DNA from 3 places in the Buttiauxella sp. genome. Region 1 is predicted to be linked to each of the others. Evidence: predicted binding sites of a transcription regulator. Region 1 holds the regulator's gene; each other region holds the start of a gene.
The links. The regulator CRP, encoded in region 1, controls carbon source genes, mostly activating them, when cyclic AMP is high. The targets are predictions, from matches to a motif close to ATGTGANNNNNNTCACAT.
Positions count from the first base shown of each region.

Region 2: yrbN (protein YrbN) is a predicted target of CRP. The motif match lies at 1,327-1,344, and genes of this name have one in related genera.
Region 3: idnO (gluconate 5-dehydrogenase) is a predicted target of CRP. The motif match lies at 1,486-1,503, and genes of this name have one in related genera.

Region 1 covers NZ_JBAVHX010000017.1:15,296-17,488, reverse strand. The annotation lists gene WBL83_RS13370 (YccS/YhfK family putative transporter) at 1-924, opposite strand, end outside; gene crp (cAMP-activated global transcriptional regulator CRP) at 1,114-1,746, opposite strand; gene WBL83_RS13360 (OsmC family protein) at 2,061-2,193, shown strand, end outside.
Region 2 covers NZ_JBAVHX010000027.1:37,729-39,921, reverse strand. The annotation lists gene WBL83_RS17435 (DEAD/DEAH family ATP-dependent RNA helicase) at 1-1,250, opposite strand, end outside; gene yrbN (protein YrbN) at 1,243-1,320, opposite strand; gene nlpI (lipoprotein NlpI) at 1,431-2,193, opposite strand, start outside.
Region 3 covers NZ_JBAVHX010000015.1:179,835-182,027, forward strand. The annotation lists gene WBL83_RS13185 (YhcH/YjgK/YiaL family protein) at 1-35, opposite strand, end outside; gene WBL83_RS13190 (gluconokinase) at 45-569, opposite strand; gene idnO (gluconate 5-dehydrogenase) at 587-1,351, opposite strand; gene WBL83_RS13200 (LacI family DNA-binding transcriptional regulator) at 1,668-2,193, shown strand, end outside.

The sequences.
Region 1 (2,193 bases):
CTGGCGAGCGATTTTCTCGAGGGCTTCAATTTGCTTCTCCATCGAAAATCGCTGCGGATAACGATGGTAAAGAATGTCATCGGCCAGAACGCGCAAACGGGCCGCAATAGTTTGCGCATTCCAGCGGATGACCGCTTCCGCATGGCTTTGTGCGACAAGTTTTTGCACCTCGGCAGGTTGGTGCAAACTGACGGAAATGTGCTCCTGGAGATCTAATGCGACCTGAAAGGAGCGCAAAAGATGCTTGTAACCGTTCTGCTGATTCGCTGCCAGCATGTGCAGCTGTTGGTAGCAGACGGTGATTAAGTCGACGGCTTTTTGCTGGCGGGCCAGTAGCGGCGGGAGCGTGGTTTCCGGATCCGCGTGCTGGGTCAGCATGCCGTACTTGGCTTCACAGTAATCTGCTAACTGGCGATAGAGCAGACTTAACGATTCGCGCAACGGCTGCTCACGCCACATCCAGAACCAAAACCAGTTAAACACCCCGTACCAAATCGTACCGGAGACATACAACGCCATCGGTTTCCAGATAGGCATGTTGCCAGCCATGCTGAGCGTGAAGATAGCTGCAATCAGCGAGGCAGGAAGCAAACGAGCGTGCAGCGAGCTGATTTCAGCGGTCACGCCTAGCATTAGCGCCATGACCATGAGAATAAGCGGCAAAGGCACGTCGGTGTAGAGCAGCAAAAGCTGCATGATTAAACTGCTGACAGCAAACAGGGAGCCGCCAATAATCAGGCGTTTGAAGAAGCGCTTATGGGGAGTATCCAGACCGGCTATGTTGCAACAGGCAGGCACTAACGAGAAAAGCAGGCCTAACTGCAAATTTCCTAACAGTAGACCTACTCCCACAGGAAGGCACAGCACCAGCGTTTGCCGTAATGCGTAGTTAACTTCGGGGTGGTAGATCAGTCGGCGCCACATTTGCTCGTCATGGTTCAAGTTGCTGGGTTGTTGGTTGCACTCAGTCATCCCAGTCACTTACTTTAGTAAGCTCCTGGGATTCCTGAGCTTACCGCCTACCTGCAACATGAACTATTTAGAGCAAGTGAGGGAAGTGTAGAGACAAAAAAGGCGTGTCATGAAGCAACACGCCATTTTTTAGGACGGAGATTAACGAGTGCCGTAAACGACGATCGTTTTACCGTGAGCGGAGATCAGGTTTTGATCTTCCAGCATTTTCAAGATACGACCAACAGTTTCGCGAGAGCAACCCACGATCTGACCGATTTCCTGACGAGTAATTTTAATCTGCATGCCGTCTGGGTGGGTCATTGCATCAGGTTGTTTCGCCAGATTCAGTAGCGTCTGTGCAATGCGACCTGTTACATCCAGGAATGCCAGGTTACCGACTTTCTCAGATGTAACTTGCAGACGACGAGCCATCTGGGAAGACAGGCGCATCAGAATGTCTGGGTTGACCTGAATAAGCTGGCGGAATTTTTTATAGGAAATTTCAGCCACTTCACAGGCAGATTTAGCACGGACCCAGGCACTACGTTCCTGGCCTTCTTCGAACAGCCCTAACTCACCAATAAAATCGCCCTGATTCAGATAGGAGAGGATCATTTCCTTGCCCTCTTCATCTTTAATCAGAACAGCCACAGAGCCCTTGACGATGTAGTACAGCGTCTCAGCTTTTTCACCCTGGTGAATCAGTGTGCTCTTCGATGGATACTTATGAATATGGCAATGGGACAAGAACCATTCGAGAGTTGGGTCTGTTTGCGGTTTGCCAAGCACCATGCGCGGTTATCCTCTGTTTATAACTAGCTACCAACGACAAGACGCTAAACATCCTGTCTGGCGTTGCAAGTATTAGAATATTCCCCACCTTGGGGAGATGGCATGCAAGTCATTCTTGCTGCCTGTAATTAGTGACGTCCTCTGCATACATGCATTACGTCAATGTATCGCGATGTAGCATCTGGATTGTTTTAGCATAGCTTTTGACAAGTGTCTCCTATTGTCTCGTTTCAGCATGACGCAGGTCGCCTTCCGTTGCCAGTTTTGCTGCATCCGCGTACTCTGAAAGGGTTTTTTTCAACTGGAGAAGTCACATGCAGGCACGAGTGAAGTGGGTTGAAGGGTTAACCTTCCTTGGGGAGTCCGCTTCTGGACACCAGATTTTGATGGATGGTAATTCTGGCGATAAAGCACCCAGTCCGATGGAAATGGTTCTGATGGCTGCGG
Region 2 (2,193 bases), on a different contig from region 1:
TGAATTTTTGCCAGCAGGCCACGGTACAGATCCAGATCGCTGCTTTCCAGTTGCTGTTGAACTTTAGCTGCAAACTTAGCCAGACGACGCTCGCTCAGCAGTTCGCGGTTAGGCAGTTCAACTTCAGGAATAGTCAGTTTCATGGTGCGTTCGATGTTGCGCAGCAGACGACGCTCGCGGTTCTCAACGAACAGCAGTGCACGGCCAGCACGACCCGCACGACCGGTACGGCCAATACGGTGAACATAAGACTCGGAGTCCATAGGGATGTCGTAGTTCACAACCAGACTGATACGCTCAACGTCAAGGCCACGGGCCGCAACGTCAGTTGCAATCAGGATGTCCAGACGACCATCTTTCAGACGCTCCAGAGTCTGCTCACGCAGTGCCTGGTTCATGTCACCGTTCAAAGCTGCGCTGTTATAGCCGCTTTGTTCGAGTGCTTCAGCCACTTCCAGAGTTGCGTTTTTGGTACGTACGAAAATAATCGCCGCATCAAAATCTTCAGATTCCAGGAAACGAACCAGCGCTTCGTTCTTACGCATACCGTGCACAGTCCAGTAGCTCTGGCTGATGTCCGGACGAGTCGTTACGCTAGATTGAATGCGAACTTCCTGTGGATCTTTCATGAAACGACGAGTAATACGACGAATCGCTTCAGGCATAGTTGCAGAGAACAGAGCGGTCTGATGACCTTCTGGGATCTGAGCCATGATAGTTTCAACGTCTTCGATGAAGCCCATACGCAGCATTTCATCAGCTTCGTCCAGTACCAGACCTTTCAGGCTGGACAGATTCAGGGTACCGCGTTTTAAGTGGTCAAGCAGGCGGCCTGGGGTACCAACAACAATTTGTGGTCCCTGACGCAGGGCGCGCAGCTGCACGTCATAACGCTGGCCACCGTAAAGGGCAACCACGTTTACGCCGTGCATATGTTTAGAGAAATCCGTCATGGCTTCAGCAACCTGAACCGCCAGTTCGCGGGTCGGTGCCAGCACCAGAATTTGTGGTGCTTTCAGCTCTGGATCAAGGTTGTGCAGCAGTGGTAAAGAGAACGCTGCAGTTTTGCCGCTACCTGTCTGGGCCATACCCAGTACATCGCGGCCAGCCAGCAGTTGTGGAATACACTCTGCCTGGATAGGAGATGGTTTTTCGTAGCCCAGATCGTTCAGAGCTTTAAGGATGGAGCCGTTAAGGCCCAGATCGGTAAAAGTAGTTTCGATAGTAGTAGTCTCGATGATATCAGTCATGTAGTACACGTGCCTCGTAGATGGCGGCCAGTCTACATAACTCATCGTGAAATTGACCTGCAATTTTCATTGAAAAGTGTGAACCGGCTCAAATTTGGTTGATTAACGAACAAAAACGCCCTCACCCGTTAAGGTGATGACTTTAATTAAAAAGTTTATGGGCTGATCGATGTTCGTCAGCTATTGCTGGTCCGATTCTGCCAGGTCATCTTGCTCCTGGCCCAAGAGCGCTAATTCCAACAATGCATAACGATGCTCAACGTAGTTGTGTACGTTGTTAGCGACCGCTAACTTGAACAGTGCCGTGGCGCTGTCCTTTTCCCCCAGACTTAGGTAGTACTTACCTAAATAGAAGTTGGTTTCACTGAGATGCTCAGCGAGCGAGGTGTTATCCGTTGCGTCCGCCTTGAGGCGTTCCATTAACGTTGCTTCGTTAATGTTCCCCAGGTAGAACTCGACAATGTTCCATCCCCATTGCTCTTTATCCGATTTCTCGAGGCGCTGTTGTAACGCCACTTTAGCCTGCTTTGCATCTATGTTGCTTTCTGCAAGATAGAGCCACAGACTACGGAAAGGATCATTGGGATCGTCTTGATAAAACGCTAGCAGATCATCTTGCGCTAAACGATAACGACCACCGTAGTAGAGGGCGATACCGCGATTTAAATGCGCGTAGTTGTAAGTTGGATCAAGCTCAAGTACAGAATCAAACGCTTCATAGGCAGCATCAAAATTGCCTGCCTGCGTTAAATATATGCCTAAGTAATTGAATACTTCAGGCATATCGGGGCGGATCGCCAACGCTTGTGAAAAATCATTTCGCGCCAGAGCCCGCAAGCCGAGGCTATCATACAACACTCCGCGCTCATATAAAAGCTGTGCGCGTTCATCATCGGTTAAAGCCCGGCTGGCAAGTATCTGTTCCATGCGTGCAAGAATGACT
Region 3 (2,193 bases), on a different contig from region 1:
TTTTTAGCCCCGTCCAATAACGTATCAATAATCATTTTTGATCCTTAATTATTAGCCGGATGGGTGCTGGCAAGTAACGCAAGGCTACGAGAAACAATCAAATCCACCGTCGGGATAATATCGACGGGGATAATATCGGGTTCGTCGTGTCCCGGTGTTTCCAGCGCCGCAAACTGGCTTTGTAGCAGCGCTTCAGGCATAAAGTGACCTTTGCGCTGGCGCATTCTGTTGAGGACAACTTCATAATCGCCTTTCAGCCAGACAAAACGCACGTTGCTGTTACCGGCTCGCAGCCGATCGCGGTAGTGCTTTTTCAATGCGGAACAGACCAGCACGCCGGATTCATTTTTTTGTTCGATGCTAAAAATGACATCCGAAATACGCTCCAGCCACGGAAGCCGGTCGTCATCGGTCAGCGCCTGGCCCGATGCCATTTTGCTGATGTTTTGTCGTGGATGCAGATCGTCGCCATCAATAAACTTTGCCTGCATCGCCCGGGCCAGTGCCTCGCCAACGGTGGATTTACCCGTGCCCGACACGCCCATTAAAATTACGCATTGCCCCGACATGACTGATTTCCCCTTATTCACACCGCGACCAACATCCCGCCATCGACAAACAGCAGGTGCCCGTTGACAAAGTTGGATGCTTTTGAAGAGAGGAATACTGCCGCACCCACTAATTCTTGCGGATCACCCCAACGTGCTGCTGGTGTGCGTTTACATAACCAATCGGTGAATGCTTTGTCATCGACCAGCGTCTGCGTCATGGCAGTTTGGAAATAGCCCGGGGCGATACCGTTGACCTGAATGTTGTAGCGCGCAAGCTCAACGCACATGCCGCGTGTCAGCATTTTTACTGCACCTTTGGCGGCAGCATACGGCGTAATGGTGTCGCGACCCAGTTCGCTTTGCATGGAGCAAATGTTGACGATTTTACCCTCGTTGCGCGTCATCATTCTTTTGGCGACCGCCTGCGAAACTAAAAACACGGCAGTCTGGTTAACCGCGATAACATCATTCCATTCGTCCACCGGGAATTCAGTAAAGGGATGGCGACGTTGAATGCCGGCATTATTGAATAACACGTCTATCGGGCCGATATCATTTTCAATCTGGGCAATTGCCTGTTCAACAGAATGAGGGTCGGTAACATTAAATACAGCAGTATGAGAAATAACTCCCTCATCGCGTAATTTCATTGCCGCCTGTTCGGCTCGTTCAGATGAAATATCATTGATAATGATCTCTGCGCCATATTGGGCAAGACCCTGAGCCATAATATAACCGATGCCCTGTCCTGAGCCGGTAATTAAAATACGCTTGCCTTTTAAGCTAAAGAGATCGTTCATGGTTATTTCCTGTATGACTGCTTGTCACCAGAATGGTGAAAGATAATTTTCACTGCGTCGTTAATTTGCTTAACAGGGCAAATCATTGTGCAAGTGTTGGTGCTTTCTATCACACGTTTTTTATCAGCTTAAAACTGTGATGAAGATCACCCCAAATCATGTTACGAAAAGAGGTTACTTTAAGCGTGATACAGGGCATGAATTAGCCGCGTTAATGGCTGAAATCCTGGTTCTTGCGCGATGGCCTAAGTTTCTCTTTTTTACTCTCAGCAGGCATAATGACTGGATGGAATGGCTGTTATGACAGGCATCAACAATGAAAGTACAACGCATCACGTTACATGATATCGCCGCACTGGCGGGTGTAACGAAAATGACAGTCAGCCGATATTTACGGACGCCGGAAAAGGTGAAGCCTGAAACCGCCGGGCGTATCGCCAGCGTAATTGCTGAAGTGGGTTATGAACCGGATCCGGATAACCCTGTAGTGAGCGGTAATATCGCGCCACGTATTGGTGTTCTCGTTCCCTCCTTTAATAATCAAATCTTTGCTGATGTGCTGGCCGGTATTGAGTCAGTGACTACTGCCCAGGGCTACCAGACACTGGTCGTAAATTACGATTACGATAGCCTGCGGGAAGAAGAGCAAATCGCCACCGTGCTGGCTTTTAACGTCAAAGGCCTGCTGCTTACGGAATCTGTCCATACCCTTCGAGCCGAGAAATATCTCAAAGCCGCCAAAATTCCCATTGCCGAAGTTATGGGGTTAACTGAAAACCCGGAACGCATTAACGTCGGTTTTGATAACTTCCGTGCGGGTTTCGACATGACCAATATGCTGC